2 regions of the Companilactobacillus halodurans genome follow, and region 2 is predicted to be linked to the other one. Evidence: riboswitches for the same ligand, from Rfam matches in the RefSeq annotation. Region 2 holds a riboswitch; the other holds the start of a gene.

Region 1 (8,989 bases), on a different contig from region 2:
GGTTACGAAGTTGATGCTTGAGTGGGCGTCTACTTCTTCGTTAAAGTGCTTTGTTTGAATGCTGCATACGCTTGTGTTGATGTTTGGCACAACACTGATTAAGAGTGTCTTGTCTAGCAAGTCGCTTAATTTGACTTCGTTGTTGTCTTTGTCTAAAACAGTGAAGTCAGGGAATTTTTCACCTACTGACAATGGTTTTCCAATTGTTGAAACTGTATTTCCTTTAAACTCGAGATCCATAAAGAATCACACCTTTCTTTTTGACATAGATATATTATAAGTTAGTTCAAAATGAAAGCCTAGAAATAAGATTACAAATTAAAGACGTACGAGGTCACGAAATGTTACTAATAGGAAGAAAAATAAAAATACGTAATTTTGAAAAGGCTGATTTGAAGCCTTTTCTTGAATTGGTCAAAGACAAGAATAACCACGATTCCTCAGGCCTGGAGTACACCACCGACGAAAAATTTGGTGCGGATATTTTCGACCTCTATTTGCGTCGAGAAGATGTTTATGCGATTGCTTTAAAGGATAATGACTTGATGATCGGGCTGATTGAGCTAAATAAACGGGGCGTGACACAAACTCTGCTTGCTACCAGAGAAATCGGTTTCGTGATTGATAAAAAATTTCGACACAAGGGTTATGCCAAAGAAGCGGTGCAGTTGTTGATTGACTACGGTTTCAATGAGCTTAAGTTAACGGAAATTTGGGCTGGCAGTCGAGAAGACAATCCTATCTCCCAGAAACTCTTAGAAAAATTAAAGTTCGAATACATCTATAAAGTAAATCAAGCGGTTCCATACGTATCACAGGTTAATATCGTTAAGTATTATCTTTTAAAAAAATAATTCATTTCTTGTAAGAATTTCTTAATTATTTCGGACTATTCATGGCGTAGACAGATGGTATTATACAAAGCGTAAGGAGAAAACAAACAAGACTTTTGATGAGAGGTTTTTTATATGAAGAAGAAAATGAGATCTAGAAAAAGTCTCACAGTCAAAAAGCGAATGTTCGGTTTCTTCGCAATTGCCGTTATATTGTTGGGTGTGATTGGTGGATTTGGTTTTACACAAGTAATTGCCGAATCCAACAGTACGACAGGAGGTGGCGCTGACAGATCGGCACCAGTTGCAGTTGTCGCCAGCAAGTCAGACGCTGCTGATACTGACTTAGGTGGCGGTAATGCTTCAAATGCTAATGTAGTGTTGAATTCCGATAATACTGGAACTAGTACAGGCGATAGCAATAAAGCTTCGATGAAGAATACTGGTACGACCGATACTACTCCGTCAGTGAATGTCAACAACATGTCATCATATCCACAAACGGGAGATGCACATGATACCGGATTGATCATAACAGGATTTTCAATCTTAATTGGTCTATTCGCTTTTTATGGTTATAAGCTCCGTAAAAGCTTAAGAATTTCGTGAGTTTCTAAGGTTTCAAGTGATTCAATTATGATAAATAACTTTTACGAATAATGAGATGTACGAGTTGTAAAATTTGTTATTATCTAATTGTAATCAAGTAAGACAAAAAACAAAAAAATAATTTTCTATATCAGGGAGGATATATCATGAAATTATCAAGAAACGTCTTAGTAGGATCACTAGCAACAGCAGGAATGGTTTTAGGAGCACTTGCACCAGCACTTACAGCACAAGCTGCAACAACATCAGGAACAGTTGATCCATCAACTGGTAAAGTTTCAGGAACAGTTGATTCAGAAACTGGTAAATATAAAACATCGGCAACAGATTCACTACCAGATGGTGGATTAGCAATTGCTTATGATGATGGTACAACTGATACAATTGGTGAAGCATCCGCACAATCAAATGCTAACGTTAAAGTTGTTGACGGACTATTAGTACTTGACCAAGTTCCTGACTTTGGATTTGGTACAGCTGCAATGGGTTCAACAGTTGATTTGAACAATAACAAATATAACGATCAAGCAACAGATTCAGAAAATGCATCAGCTGTTAAAGTTATTGAATCACGTTCTGGCCAACCTGGTTTCACTTTAAATGCAAGTATGTCACTATTTACAGATGGATCTACTGCTGCAGGTAAGGCATTTACAATGACATTAAACCCAGTTGGATTGACAAATGATGAAGGTGCTAATGTAGCAAACGAAGGTGCATCGTTAAAGACTGAAGAAGCTCCTATTACAGCAAGTGCAACCGCAGCACCTCAAACAGTTATAGATTTAGCTTCAGGTACATATAAAGCAGGTAGTATCAATGCCACATATAGTACTCCTGATTCAGCTTCATTGAAGCTAGTGGATGGAACTAATGGTTCAACAAGTTCTGATGCAAAAGATGCAGCTGTGAAGTCATATAATTCAACAATCACATGGACATTAGCTGCAAAACCAACAAAAACAGGAACAACAACAGCACCAGATGCTGGATAGTTTGAAATTATAAGAGTAATAAATTTATTATAAATAAAGAAACCACTACTACATTAGTAGTGGTTTTTATTTTATAATGTAATCGGTTGTAATTAATTTTATATCTGGGGAGGTATAGGATGAATAAAAGAAAATTAAGAATCTTTTCGATATTATTGTTTTTTATAACAATTTTTGCAATAGGTTCTAATAATACAAATGTCAAGGCTGCAGGTTCTTCTGGAGATTATTCTCTTAAGGTTGGTGGTTCAAATACTGATAATTTGAATATTGATGGTGGCAATTATTATATTACTGGTAATCCTGGCCAATCTGTTGATTTGAAATTAATGGTTATCAATAGCGCTAATAGAACTAGACAATTCAAATTTAATGTAACAACGGCTTATACGACAGATAGTGGAGCAATTGGCTATAATAAATTAAAAGTTACTGACCCATCTTTGAAAATTCAGACACGCAGTTTAGCAACTCCTAAGAAAGCGGTTTTTTCCGTTCCTGGAAATAAGACAGCAACGTTGACTTTTAAGATGAAAGTTCCTGAAAAGAAATTCAATGGTACTTTGATGGGTGGTGTTTCAGTAGCCCCTTATAAAGAAAAAGCTAAAGGAACTGTTTCTAAGAATGGTACGTTGATTAAAAATAGATTTAGCTATTCTATTCCTATTCAAATTCGTCAAAGTGGTAATAAATCTGTTGAGCCTAAATACTCCATCAGATCTGTTAAGCCAGCATTAACAAATACATCCAATGGTAAAAATCAAGGTGTTAAGGCTAATATTCATAATTCTACTAATTCTTATGCTGGTACTTTGAAAGCACACGCGGTCATTACTAAAAAGGGTGATAAAGATTTCAAGATAACTGAGGATTCTCAAGCGGATATTGTACCAACGACAAACTTCAATATGGGAATCTCATGGGGTAAAAAGTCATTGCAATCTGGTGATTATCACTTGAAGTTAACTTACAAGACTGAAGGTGGCATCAAGAGCTGGGTTCTCAACAAGGACTTCACTATTACTAATAACGATGCTGCTAAATACAACAAGCTAGCAGGTATCAAGCCAAACTATCTCTGGTTATACATTCTTCTAGCAATTCTTGCATTAGCAATTATCCTCGGCTTAGGTATTTACTTAGGTAAGAGAAATAATAACAAGAATAATAATGGCAATAATAATTCTGGTAATAATACGAGAAGACGTCGTCGTTAATAAAAAATAAATTAAGCTGTTCCAACACTTGGAGCAGCTTTTTTAGTATCATGTATTACATAAGGTCTCTGATTAGAGGATTATTATGAATAAAAAAATTATCTATTTTATATCAATTATTTTCTTTGCATTAGTTACTTTTATTATCAAGCCGCAAGCTGTAAAAGCTGACTTAAACGGCATAACCGTTACGCCTTTGATTGAGAACGATTCAGATGTTACTGATCGTTTTCAAATCGTGGGGAAGTCTAAGGGCGTGCGGACATTAAAAATATCAATTTCTAATTTTGGGGTTAGAAAAGCTAACTTACGAGTTGTACCAACGAATGCCACGACATCGATGGATGGCAAAATCGTCTATACGCAAAATGTTAAAGCAGGACAGTATGGCTTGAAGTATGCTTTTTCTGATATGACTAAACCGCAAACTGTCTTAGTACGTCCTAATAAAACTAAGGATTTAACTTTTAAAGTCAAATTGCCTAGTGGAAATATTAAAGGGTTGTTATTAGGTGGTTTCAATATTTATGATACTGGCAATCAAGTTCCTGGTAATGCGGATGTTCCAGTTTGGATTACCGATGATAATAAACCAGTCGGCGGAATATTGAGTTTGCACAATTTGGGATTAGATGTCATCAGAAAAAAGCCACATATAATTATCAATCTCCAAAATAAAGAACCGGGAATCATGAAAAATGTCATCGTTCATATGACAGTTAAGCGCAAGAGTTGGCTTGATCGATTCAATCTCGGTCCTAAAAAGATGCAAGTTGATACGACTTATCCAAAGGTTGCACCTAACTCTCGTATTCCAGTTGACTTTGACCAAAATACTACGCCGATTCAAGCAGGCAAGTATGTCGTCAAAGGGGCCGCTCGTAGTGGCAAAGCAACTTGGACGTTCCATAAAACTTACACAATTACTCAAGAACAAGCCAATGATATTAATAAACGTTGCAAGGGTTTGATATATAATAAGACTACAACATATATCTTGATTGTCTGCGTCTTGGTTTCAATCATCTTCTTAATTTTCTGGGCAATCTGGTATTCAGGTAGGAGCTAAAAGTATGAAGAAACGAATAATTATCTTTTTTTCAACATTATTATTGCTCTTGGCAACTATTTTGCCATTTGCGACAACAATTAAAGCTGACTCTGATAAGTCCTATGCCATTCAGGCAATTTTGCCGAATAATCAGATTAATAAAGATGAATCTTATTTTGATTTGAAAGTAGAACCAAATAAGGAGCAGACTTTAAAAGTTTTGATTGCTAATACGGGGAGCAAACCTATTACCGTCAAAGCAGAAGTCAATAATGCCTATACAGCAGATTCAGGGGTCATCGGCTATGACAAATATGATGCCAAGCCTTACAAGTCTAAACTGCCATCTTTGACCTCGTTAGTTGATGGCAAACGTAAGCAAGTCGTTAAGTTAAAGACTGGGGAAAACAAGACAGTCGAATTTAAGGTGAAATCACCAGCTTCCGAATATGCTGGTATTATTTTGGGTGGTGTCACGACAACGGCGTCAGTCAGTCCTACCAAATCAAAGAATATCAACATCAAGAATCAAGTTCACTACGTTAAAGGCGTCGTGCTTCGTTCAAAAGATGATGGGGTCATGCCAGATATGCATTTGACTTCAGCTGCTCCTAAAGCAGTGGCTGGTTCAACCGGGATTGCCTATACGATGGACAATACCGCACCGATAAACATCAATAAAGTGTCTCTAACAGCTAAAATTAAAAATGGCTCTAAGACGACCAATTACAATGCTGATAACTTGCAGATAGCTCCTAATTCGCGATTTAACTATTTTATTCCAATTAAAAAGTTAACAGCTGGAACTTATAAAGCTCAAATCACTTTAAAGAATAACAATGGCTTTAATAAGTCATTCAACTACAATATTACCGTTAAACAAAGAGAAGCTGATAACGTGACTGAAGCAGCCACGCCTAAGCAACAAACTAACAATAAACAGTGGATAGCTATTATTGTTGGCATCATCGTTTTAATAGCGGTCGTCGTTTGGATGTATCTCTACTATTCACAACGTAACAAGGGTGATGGCCCTAAGAAAGGCCGCGGCAAGTTCAGATTGCCAAATAAGAAACAAACTGATGATTCTAAGAAGACTCGTTCAGGCGACACTAGATCGTCGCGTCATAAGAAATAATCTAGTTCAAAACAAATAGGCCAAGGTAATCCATTTTGATTACCTTGGCCTATTTCTTAATGCTTTAAAGTGCTTTTTTCTTCTTTTTATTATCAATTTTATTTTTGAGTTTCTTCACATAAACTGCATTCAGTTGAATCAGCAACCAAATATAGTCTGGTCTTGTCGAAGAAATATCCCAAGTAATCACTTTTAGATTCTCTGGATATTTCTTTTTTTCGATATCTAATGGCAAGACGTCTAAAGATGTTATCAAAACATCGACATTTTCGTAAACGTTGCTTGGAACGATTTCAACGAACTTCAAAGTTCTGATATTCCTCAAAACTACTTCAGCTGCTTGGTTACCAGGATCAATCAAAACTTTGACCTTGATAACGTCTTCCTCACGAATCGTGGAGATGTAACTTGGCAAGACCTGATAAAGATTTCTAGAAATCAATTCGGATGCATTATAGATACCAGTAAATTCGTTTTGGTCAACGTTTGAGAAGAATTTATAGATATCTTTATATAAATCCGTATAAACTCGTTCTTCATCGGAAGTGTACATCGTATCTAGATGCATGATTGAATAAGGCGCCATAATATAATAGAATACGATGTCTCTTGTGACGTAGGTCATGATGTGTTTCAAAGTCTTTTGATTGTGATAAACACTCATGTCGTCGTGATAATGTTCTTTCAAAAAATCTATAAAGTGATAAACGAGCGCATAGAATTTCGGGTTGATTCTAGCATTAGCGTTGATTGGTTGTTCAAAAGCCGTATCGCTAGGTTGAAAAGCGGTCTTTCTAAAGAGATTGACTAACTTATTTTCATTATCCAACGCCAAAATAGGCACAATTGGATAATCCTCATGGGTCAAGATATCCTGACCAAGCATTTGATCACCGAAAACATCGTTATAATAAGGCAATTCTTCGATGTAGTTACGTTTGATAAGTCTAATCCGTGAAATAGCTAAAAAATATTTTAATTGAATATGAACGATTGGATTATCGAATTTGATCCCCGCGCGTCCGATAATCTGGTCGATTGAATTTTCTTGGATTAGTGTAAAAGGCCATTCTTGACCGTGATAAGTGTACCAATAAACATAATATGCCATCCAGCGGATATTCTTTTCGTTTCCTTTGATTTCTAGTGTCGAGTTAGAAATCTTCAGGCCAAAATTCTTTAAGAATGCACGGAATTTTGACATCCGTCGGTTCAAAGTTGACTTACTGGTAAAGTGGTCGCTACTAAAACTTTCAAATGAAGGATTAGAACTAGTCAATCCATAATTGAAAGCTTGGAAAACGATGGAATTTTTAACCAAGTATAGTCGATAAGTATCGATGGCAATTTTGCTGAAGTCGATTGATTCTATCTTTGTATCGCTAGCATCAATATCGGGAGCGACGTCAGCAAGGTCTTCTAGTAATGCTTGGAAAATATTATATGTTTTTTGGTAGGTGAATTGTAGTCGGTTACTGATATTACTCAAGTTTACTTCACGAGGAGGTAACGATTTAATCACAGTTAGCATGTGGTATTTCTCAACGTCTTGCTTACTAAGAAAATTTGCTCCAACATATGTCTTCCCCCGGTAACGTTATAATTAAAAAAGTTTAATAATATACGAAACACTACTTGCTACTATCTTAACATTTATTTATAATGTTTTGTAATCAGATAGAGGTGCAATCTTTATTATTAGTATTTTTGAGTGCGGATAGGGTACTTTGAAAAAATATGAAAGGAAAGTTTGCCGAAATCATGTTATCCCTACTTGGTAATTTGATTGGGCTATTGCTTAATAGGCAGTAGACTGTCGCTTTTTGCGTTGAGCTATTGATTAATGGGATAATTATAATCCTTATTGTCGGTAGTTCCTCTGATAATAAGGATTTTTTTTATATCCAAAAAGGGGAATGAAAGATGGAAAATAATGATGTGAATAGGTCGTTGAAGACCCGTCACTTATCGATGATTGCGCTTGGTGGTTCAATTGGAACTGGGCTCTTTGTCGCAAGTGGCTCGTCGATTTCAACAGCTGGTCCAGGAGGAGCTTTGATAGCTTATGTGGCTATCGGTATCATGGTGTACTTCTTGATGACTAGTCTAGGAGAAATGGCAACATATATGCCAGTCTCTGGATCGTTCGCTACATATGCAACAAAATTTATCGACCCTGCTTTTGGGTTTGCGCTAGGTTGGAATTACTGGTTCAACTGGGCTATCACACTGGCAGTCGACCTATCTACAATTTCTTTAGTAGTTAAGTATTGGTTCCCAAGCTGGACTTCGTGGAAAATCAGTTTGACGTTCATGATAATCCTCTTGGTAATTAATTTTATTTCGGTAAGTTCATTTGGAGAAACAGAATATTGGTTGTCATCAATCAAGGTTACCGCCGTTATTATCTTCTTGATTGTTGGTATTTTAAGCATTCTTGGTATTTTAGGTAATCAAAACTTTGTCGGATTGACAAATTATTCATATAAGAAGGCACCTTTTGTCGGAGGAATACCGGCAATCCTAAGCGTCTTCGTCGTTGCTGGGTTCTCATTTCAGGGAACTGAATTGATCGGTATCACAGCTGGTGAATCAGCAACGCCAGAAAAGAGTATTCCTAAGGCTATCAAACAAGTCTTTTGGAGAATCCTTCTATTTTATATTTTATCAATCGCTGTTATTGGTGCCTTGATTCCTTATACAAGTCCTAACTTGTTGGGTTCAGGTGCTGGCGATATTGCTATCAGTCCATTTACGATTGTCTTTAAGAAAGTCGGGATTCCTTTAGCCGCTGGAGTCATGAATGCTGTAATTTTAACTTCGGTTATTTCAGCTGCTAACTCAGGTCTTTATGCTGCTAGTCGGATGCTTTGGTCAATGAGTAAAAATGGCATGGCACCTAAGGCTTTTCAAAGAACTAATGGTCGTGGGGTTCCCGTCTTCTCACTTCTTTTGACAGCGCTAATTGGAGCCATCGCGCTATTTACAAGTTTATATGGCGACTCATTTTATGAATTACTAGTTGCTGCTAGTGGGTTGACTGGATTTATCGCTTGGCTGGGAATCGCTTTTTCCCATTACCGCTTCAGAAAGGCTTACCTATATAAGGGATACAGTCTCGATGATTTGAGATACAAGGCTAAGTG
Region 2 (8,989 bases):
TCCAAATATCAGCTTCAATATTAATATCAGCTAATTTATTAAACACTTTGACATCATCCGATAATCCATAGGTTTTCGGATCAAGATCAGTAATAATTGAATTATATCCAGCAACTAGTTGCATATCAGACGCTGAATTGACCATATTGACAGCCTTTTGACCCATTGAACCATTGAAACCAGAAATAATAACTTTTATCATACGAAAGCTCCTATAAATCTAATTTTTTGAATAAAATATTTTTTTCTTCATCATTCAAAGAAACAATTGGCAAACGACAGCCACCAACTTCATAACCCAACTGGTTCAAAGCTGCCTTAACAGGCGATGGTGATGGATACATAAATAAAGCACTCATTTTAGGAGTTAATTGACGTTGAATCTTGCCAGCAATTTGATAATTTCCTTCATCAAGATCCTTATACATCTCTGTCATTTCGTTTCCATAAATATGAGAAGCTACAGAAACAACGCCATTAGCACCAATCACCTTAGCAAACAAAGCTTGAGCATCTTCACCACTGTAAACTGCAAAATCTTTATCGGTATGTTCAACAATGTATTCCAAATCTTCCAGGGTATTGCACTGCTTAACTCCAGAAATATTGCTATTTTGAGCTAATTTAACGACGGTTTCTTTTTCCATCAAGACGCCTGTTCGACCAGGAATGTTATAAATCATAATTGGTAAAGGTGAATTCTTGGCAACTGTTTCAAAATGGGCAATCATCCCTCGTTGATTAGGCTTGTTGTAATAAGGAACTACTACTAAAGCCATATCAATACCATCAATTTTTGACAATTTATTAATAAAATCAATCGTCTGTTCTGTATTATTACTGCCGGCACCCGCAACTATTGGAACTCGGTGATCTACAATCTTAACGAACTCTTGATATAAGTCTAATTTTTCTTTTTCAGTTAAAGTAGGAGTTTCACCAGTCGTTCCACCAATGACGAATCCTTGGCTTCCTGTAGCCAATAAATGCTCTGTCAATTTCTTTAGAGCTTTATAATCTACTTCTCCATTTTGTGCAAATGGCGTAATAATAGCCGTCATCAAATCAACATCGTTAAACATTTATTTCTCCTCCAAATTCATTCGATAATTTAAAAAGCCAACCATTGCTTTGACTCCTTGTTCAATCGCCTCTTCGTGAGGCAAAAAGTCAGCTGAATGTAAAGCACCAGGGCTTTCCACCCCTAGCCAAAACATTGTTCCGGGAATTTTATTCAACAAATATCCAAAATCTTCACCTGTCATAGCTGGAGCTGTCTCTTCAAAATCAACAGCTTTATTTTGTTGCATATATTCGATAAAACGTTTAGTCAAAACTGGATCGTTTTCAACTGGGTAATAACCGCCCTGATTGAAATTGATTTTGATTGAACAATTAAATGACTTCTCCAAGCCTTCAGCAATTTCGGAAATCCTTAAACGCAAGTATTCAATCATACTTTGCGTCAAACCTCGAATCGTTCCTTCTAAATGAACTTTACCAGCGATAACATTTCTAATTACACCGGCTTCAATTTTTCCAAAAGTAATTACTCCACAACGAGTTGGATCAATATTTCGTGAAATAATAGTTTGAACTTGCTCAATGAAATTAGCAGCAATAACAATCGAATCATTAGCTAGCTGTGGATATGCAGCGTGACCGCTTTTTCCTTTAATATCAACATTTACTTCCGTTGTCCCGGCAAACAAAGTACCGTTACGACAACCTATAACGCCAGTTTTTAATTGGGCATTATCGTGCAATCCATAAAATTCATCGACCTGGAAACGTTTAGAAAAAGCTCCCAAATCATAAGCTTTTCTACCGCCGCTTTGACTTTCTTCGGCTGGTTGAAAGAAGAATATCAAATTATCCTTTGGTTGATGCTCAGCATAATAACTTAGAATGCCTAAAGCCACGGTCATATGAATATCGTGTCCACAGGCATGCATCACACCCTTTGTTTGAGATGCATATTTTAAGCCGTTTGTTTCGTTAACAGGCAACGCATCCATATCACAGCGATAACCGATATTTCTCTTAGGATTGCTCCCTTTTATCAACACCAACAGAGCAGTTGGAAGTTCTGGTAGCTCTTTAATTTCCATATTGACTTGAGAAAATTTACTTATCACTTGTTTGAGGTAGTCATGCGTTTTGAATTCTTCTAATGAAAGTTCTGGAATCGTATGTAAATGACGTCTAATATCAATTAATTCAGTTTCACTTAAGACCATGATTATAACTTCCTTAAAGTACTCTCTATTTTTGTCTTATCAGTTGTTTTTTGATCTTTTTCTTTAAGAATCTTAGCAGGAACACCAGCAACGACGGTTCCACTGGCAACATCTTTGGTAACGACGGAACCAGCACCGATAACAGCATCATCGCCAACTTGAATTCCCTCTAGAACAACTGCATTGGCACCAACTACAACATTGTTGCCGATTCTAACTGGTTGAGCTGAAGCTGGTTCAACGACACCGGCTAAAACGGCATTAGCACCAATATGTGAATTTGTTCCAACGATTGCACGACCACCGAGAACAGCTCCCATATCAATCATTGAGTCATTTCCAATTTCAGCACCGATATTGATAACAGCACCCATCATGATAACTGCTCCATCACCAATTTCAACTTGATCTCTAATGATTGCACCTGGTTCAATTCGTGCATTGATGTTCTTGATATCAAGCATCGGTACGGCTGAATTTTGGGCTATTGTTTCAACATAATAATCGGTTAATTTATTTTGCTCTAAAATAGGATAGATTTTTTTAAAATCACCAATAATAATTGCTAAATCATTGCTTTTAAAAACATTTACTTCTGAAGGAAAACTTATTTTAGTAACATCCCCTTGTAAATAAACTTTGACTGGGGTCGTTTTTTTTGAATTTCCAATAAAATTAATAATTTCTTCTGCACTCATTTTTGACATCTAATTTTCCTCCAATTAATAATCACAATCTAAACTAATTAAATCTTGATAAGTTTCGCGCTTAACCACTAACTTGGACTGACCATTTTCAACAAAGACAACTGCGGGTCTAGGATTGCGATTATAATTCATCGCCATTGAATATCCGTAAGCCCCAGTATCTAAAATTGCTAAGATATCGCCAGGTTTTGTCTTTGGCAAAGCTTGCTTATCAATTAAGATATCACCAGACTCACAATATTTGCCAGCGATATGAGCAGTTTCTACATCTTTTTCATCCATCTTATTGGCAACGACTGCTTCATATTTAGCTTGATATAAGGCTGGACGAATATTATCTCCCATGCCGCCGTCGACTGAGACATATGGTAGATGCTGAGGAACATCTTTTCTAGAGCCTATCGTATAAAGCGTGTAGCCACTAGCACCAACAATCGAGCGTCCAGGTTCAATCCAAATCTCTGGAACATTTTCATCAGATTTTTTTAATTCAGCAGCAATTTTAGAAATAAACTCTGAAGCTGAAATTGGGTCGTCATCTTGGTTGTAGCTGATTCCAAAACCACCGCCTAAGTTAATAACTTGAGGCCAATAATTAAATTCTTCCTTTAATTGTTTAGCGATTTCCATCATCTTCTTGGCCAACATAATGAAGCCTTCAGTACCAAAAATCTGTGAACCAATATGAGCATGGATTCCTAATAAATTCATCTGCTTATTATTTAAAACCGCCTTAGCAGCTTGACTAGCTTGACCAGATTCAACATCAAAGCCGAATTTACTATCGGTCTGACCAGTTTGATCGTATTTATGCGTGTGAGCTGAAATACCAGGGGTCAAACGCAGCATCACATTTACGGACGCATTATTACTTTGTAAAACATCTGACAATAATTCTATTTCGTGAAAGTTATCTAGAATAATTACACCGATATGATTTTTCACAGCCATTTCCAACTCGGCATAGGACTTATTGTTACCATGAAAACTTATCTTATCGCTTGGAAAGCCTGCTTCAAGAGCGGTGAATAACTCGCCTCCAGAAACTACATCGATATGAGCATTTTCCTGTTTCATAACTTGGTAAATGGCTTTAACTGCGAAAGCCTTGCTAGCATAGCTGATTTGATAATTTAAATCATTTTCTTCAAAAGCAGCTTTAAATTTTCTTATTTGGCTACGAATCATTTCAATATCAAATACATAAAGCGGCGTACCATATTTTTTGGCTAAGTCAACGCTATCCACGCCGCCAATAATCAAATGTCCATTTTTGCTGGTCAATTCATTTCTTATCATCTCAACTACTCCTTTTTACCAAATAAAAAAGGATCTCTTTGCATATAACAAAGAGATCCACACGATATCTGCATCAATTTTGTCATAAGCTCAACGTGACTGACAGTTTAGCCACGACAGTCCGTATTCTTTTGTTAATACGTCCCAGCTCGCTAAATTCTGTAAAATTTAGTGCTTCGGCAATCTTCCCTTTCAAATAAGTTCTTAGCTCTTACAGAAGCTCCCTCATTTACTGATGTTGATTGCGACCTCTTTTATTGGTATTAAGATTATAACAACACTCATTATTCGTCAAGCCAAATTAGTAATATTCTCATATTTCTAATATTTTAATTTTTTTTCTTGTCATGACAGCAAAAAATGGTACACTCATCATTAAAATCTATTTAATTTTTAGAGGTGTATTTTATGAAGGTCATCAAGTTTGGGGGCAGTTCTCTTGCAACCGGTGAACAATTTGACAAGGTCATTAAGATTATTAATGAAGATTTTGAAAGAAAAGTTATCGTTACATCGGCTCCAGGTAAACGCTTCGCAGGTGATACAAAAGTTACCGATCTTTTGATCGACTATGCAAAAACAGTTATCGCCCACGAAGATTATACAAACTATATAAAAGAAATTATCTCAAGATATCATGAAATCAGTGACCACTTTCAACTTGACGATAAAGTTATTCAGAAATTAAAGAAAAAACTGACTGACCTAGCAAAAGCCAAATATTCAGATGAAGAACACCTAATGGCCACATTTAAAGCTCACGGGGAATTTTTAAATGCCATTTTACTAAGTGAAATTTTAAATAAAGAAGGAATCAAAGCTAAATTTGTTGACCCTAAAGATGCAGGTATTATCGTTCATGGTCAACCTAATGACGCCGATATTTCACCAGAAACATATTTAAATCTAGACAAACTGTCTCTTCCTAAAGATAGTCGTTTAGTCTTTCCAGGCTTTTTCTGTTACAACCAAAAAGGAGAAATTTATACTTTCTCAAGGGGCGGCTCAGATATCACTGGAGCAATGCTCAGCAAAGGATTGCATGCCGATATGTACGAAAACTTCACTGATGTCGATGCAATTTATGCAGCCAATAACCACGTAGTTAAAAATCCCCAGGCAATCAAAAAAATGTCTTATCGAGAAATGCGTGAATTATCATATGCCGGCTTTTCGGTTTTCCAAGACGAAGCCATTATCCCAGCTATTCAAGGTCAGGTACCTGTTAACGTTAAAAATACTAACAATCCTGCAGCTGATGGTACCTTGATCGTTCCGGAACAATTTTTATTCAACCCATCCAATCAAATTACCGGAATCGCTTGTTCAAAAAGATTTTCAGCTTTATACTTACATCGTTATTTGCTAAATAAGGAAGTGGGCTTTACTCTTAAACTACTGAAAATTTTTTATAAGTACGGCATTTCTTATGAACACATGCCATCTGGAATTGACGATTTGACTGTCATTTTTGACCGGTCTAAGCTTAACAAGACTACCATTGAGCATTTATGTCACGATGTCAAAGAAGTCTTACAACCCGATTATTTGGAATGGATTGATGATTATGCAATTATTATGGTGGTAGGCGAAAGTATCGCTCATAATGTTAATACTCTTGGTGAAATCATTGATTCCTTAACTCAAAATAATATTGCAATTCATATGATTAACCAAGGCGCTTCACGGATTTCAATCATGATTGGTGTTCAAGAAGCTGATGCAGATGATGCTGTCAGACAGATTTATAAAACTTTTTTTAATTAACTGAGGTGATCAAATTGGTAAAACTACTCAAGGTCCATGGTTCTGAAAATAAATTTTTTATCCTCGACCAAACTTTACTGGAAAAAGCTTTGAATGATGAAGAACTAAAAAGATTAGCAATCAACTTGTGCCAGGATGTCTTAGATGGTGCTGATGGTCTTTTGGTAATCGACACTAGTGAAAATTGCTTAGGCAAAATGCGAGTTATTAATGCTGACGGCAGTGAAGCTAAGATGTGTGGCAATGGATTGAGGACTGTCAGTCGTTATCTTTGCGAAAAATATCACTTGGAAGATTTCAAAGTTGAAACGATGTCGGCAGATTTAAGCGTGTCTAAAGCTGACGATTTTTATGAAAACGTTCCAGCCTTTAGCGTTGAAATTTCGCCAATTAGTTTCCAAAAAGATACATTACCATTCGCCTATAAAGATTTAGATCAAATGATTGATGAACACGTACCAGAATTTCTACCTGACCAAAGTTTTTCTGCCGTTGCTGTTCCTAATCCGCACTTGATTAGCTTCGTTCCTGAAGTTAGTCAATTAGAATTGGGTGATTTGGGACAAAGATTGAATCGGAAAAATCCTTATTTCCCAGAAGGTGTCAACGTCAGTTTTGCACAGATTTTGAACACCAATAAATTATTTGTACAAACTTACGAACGTGGCGTTGGTTTTACTAATGCTTGTGGCACCGGGATGTCAGCAACTAGTTTGATGTTTGCAATGCTTCACTCTGACCAATTTGACCCTGAAAAAGATATTGAGGTTTATAATCCTGGTGGAATGGTCAAAACTCATATTACTTTGGAAAGTCAGCCAGAAAACAGTCAAATCAGATTGATCGGTAACGCTACCTTTACTCACGAATTGGAAGTTCCTGAAGATGAACTTCATCAAAATAAATTACAAACGATTCAAGTAACCATTACTGGCGAAGAAGATAATTATCGACAATTTGTTAACAGTATCAATAATAAAAATTAGATATAAAAAAAAGACTTTCGAGAACTTAATCTCAAAAGTCTTTTTTATTTGATGCGCCTAGTAGGAGTCGAACCTACAACCTTCTGATTCGTAGTCAGACACTCTATCCAATTGCGCTATAGGCGCATAGCACTAATAAATCAACAAAAATAATTATAGCATACACTCTGTATATATGTATATGTTTTAATAAAAAATATTAAATATATTACAAAGATAATTCAATTTGATTCTCATTGTGGTTCTAAACTATAAAAAATATCCTTATTTGCTCAAAGGAAACTGCTTACGAATTACAATGTATTAAATTATACCGTATCTTTATTACTGTAACAACATCAAAAGACATATTAACTTATTTTATAGAAATAGTAACTCACCATATTTATTGGAAAAATAATTTCTTTGTTACTAAATAACTATCTTTGTTCTTCAAAATGAAGTTGTTGAGAATATTTATTTGAATTTTTGGACGTAAAAAAACCTCCATTATTCAGGACTTACCTGCCACAAAAGTGGGAATGGAGGGATTGACTTCTACAAATGAAACTCTATCATGCATTCTGTTTTTTATCAAATTTTTCATATACATTTTTTGATTTTATGGCCGTATATTATATATATTTTACATTAGTTGTATTTAAAAAGTTTTCTTTCTATCCTGTATAATAATATTATTCTTCGTTTCATCACTAATCATCACTAATAACTATAGCAACTTTAAAATAAACAGAGTTGATCCAAGCTTTTATTTGGAAAAACTAAACTATTAAATAAAAAATATTTAATTTATAAAATAATACTGATAATAATCAAATGATTACTGCACAAAAATCCATATGGTGAAAGACCAAAACTATATGGTAACTAAATAATATGTTTTAATAAAAGTTTGTGAAATTAAAGGTAATAAAAAAGACTGCCATATCATTGATATAACAGTCTTTTTATATGTTCAGAAATTAAAATGAACAATCATGAATTTATCAAAGCGGAGAGTAAGGGTCTCCACAAGAAATGCCCAACGGCTTACTGCAACAACTAGTATAGCGTACTTTTATTCTCGTGACAACACCAATGACAACAAAAGGCTATTTTTTGTTTGTTTCTTCCTATTATATTGTGTTTTTCATTTTTCTAAGTGAAATATCTTAATTTCATTCATTCTAACATTTAGACTTCAATCAATCCATTATCATCTTTAACAAATAGATAATAAGTAGTTCCAAAATAAAAAAAGCTCTCACCCAATATTGAGTGAGAGCTAATTGTTCTGAATCTTGATTATTATTTACTTTATGCATTAGTGTATACATTAATTCTATCTAGCCTTTAAAACCAGATCCAGAAGTGTACTCGAACGGAATGTATTCATCCGTAGCTATTCTAGCCATCGGAATGCCGTTAATAATCTTGAATCCATCAATTTTAAAAGATTTGGTAGTGCTGACAGACGCATTCTGTACACGCTTTCCTTTCTTATTGAAGACCGGTGCCGGTGAATCATCAATATATTTAACGATAATAAAATCCTTAAAAGTCGTCTTTGAAAGAGGAACAAAAATATCAGTAGCGATTTGGTAATGTGGTTCACTATTGATCATGACAATATCTGAACTCTTCCAAGTTGATCCCACATTATACGTTTCAGGTCGTTCAATACCTAATCTATCCACTGGACGTGTTTGTTCAGTTAATTTGATAACATTTTCTACTTTAGGCTTTTGGGGTTCAACTTTAGGTTGCGTGGTTGCTTCAGTTTTAGCTGGCTGCTTATCAAAGATGCCCCAGTCATAACTCATGTCTTGAGAGCCACCGCCCCAGCTTGATGTGTACTGCCAAGCGACAATGTTACCTCTTGCTCCACAATCGCTTGATCCATAGCTAGCTACCCAAGTCGGGTACTTATTAGCATCAAGAATACCTTGGTTGAACCAACTAGCCATACTATATTGGAATACATTTGTATAACCTTGTGTTTCAAGGTAAT

Evidence for each region. A riboswitch is a leader RNA that binds a small molecule or an ion and turns the genes downstream of it on or off. The one in region 2 is predicted to bind lysine.
Region 1: another riboswitch for lysine. It lies ahead of FHL05_RS01475 (amino acid permease); the one in region 2 lies ahead of lysA (diaminopimelate decarboxylase).

Annotation. Positions count from the first base shown of each region.
Region 1 is NZ_VDFO01000004.1:7,256-16,244, reverse strand. It holds gene tpx (thiol peroxidase) at 1-240, opposite strand, end outside; gene FHL05_RS01510 (GNAT family N-acetyltransferase) at 342-854, shown strand; gene FHL05_RS01505 (LPXTG cell wall anchor domain-containing protein) at 969-1,442, shown strand; gene FHL05_RS01500 (WxL domain-containing protein) at 1,589-2,437, shown strand; gene FHL05_RS01495 (DUF3324 domain-containing protein) at 2,557-3,654, shown strand; gene FHL05_RS01490 (WxL protein host-binding domain-containing protein) at 3,740-4,723, shown strand; gene FHL05_RS01485 (DUF916 domain-containing protein) at 4,728-5,843, shown strand; gene FHL05_RS01480 (helix-turn-helix domain-containing protein) at 5,908-7,374, opposite strand; lysine riboswitch at 7,514-7,687, shown strand; gene FHL05_RS01475 (amino acid permease) at 7,767-8,989, shown strand, end outside.
Region 2 is NZ_VDFO01000001.1:62,322-71,310, forward strand. It holds gene dapB (4-hydroxy-tetrahydrodipicolinate reductase) at 1-202, opposite strand, end outside; gene dapA (4-hydroxy-tetrahydrodipicolinate synthase) at 213-1,082, opposite strand; gene FHL05_RS00260 (N-acetyldiaminopimelate deacetylase) at 1,083-2,240, opposite strand; gene dapD (2,3,4,5-tetrahydropyridine-2,6-dicarboxylate N-acetyltransferase) at 2,243-2,947, opposite strand; gene lysA (diaminopimelate decarboxylase) at 2,963-4,246, opposite strand; lysine riboswitch at 4,325-4,508, opposite strand; gene FHL05_RS00275 (aspartate kinase) at 4,655-6,013, shown strand; gene dapF (diaminopimelate epimerase) at 6,028-6,999, shown strand; tRNA gene FHL05_RS00285 (tRNA-Arg) at 7,052-7,125, opposite strand; gene FHL05_RS00290 (GH25 family lysozyme) at 8,325-8,989, opposite strand, start outside.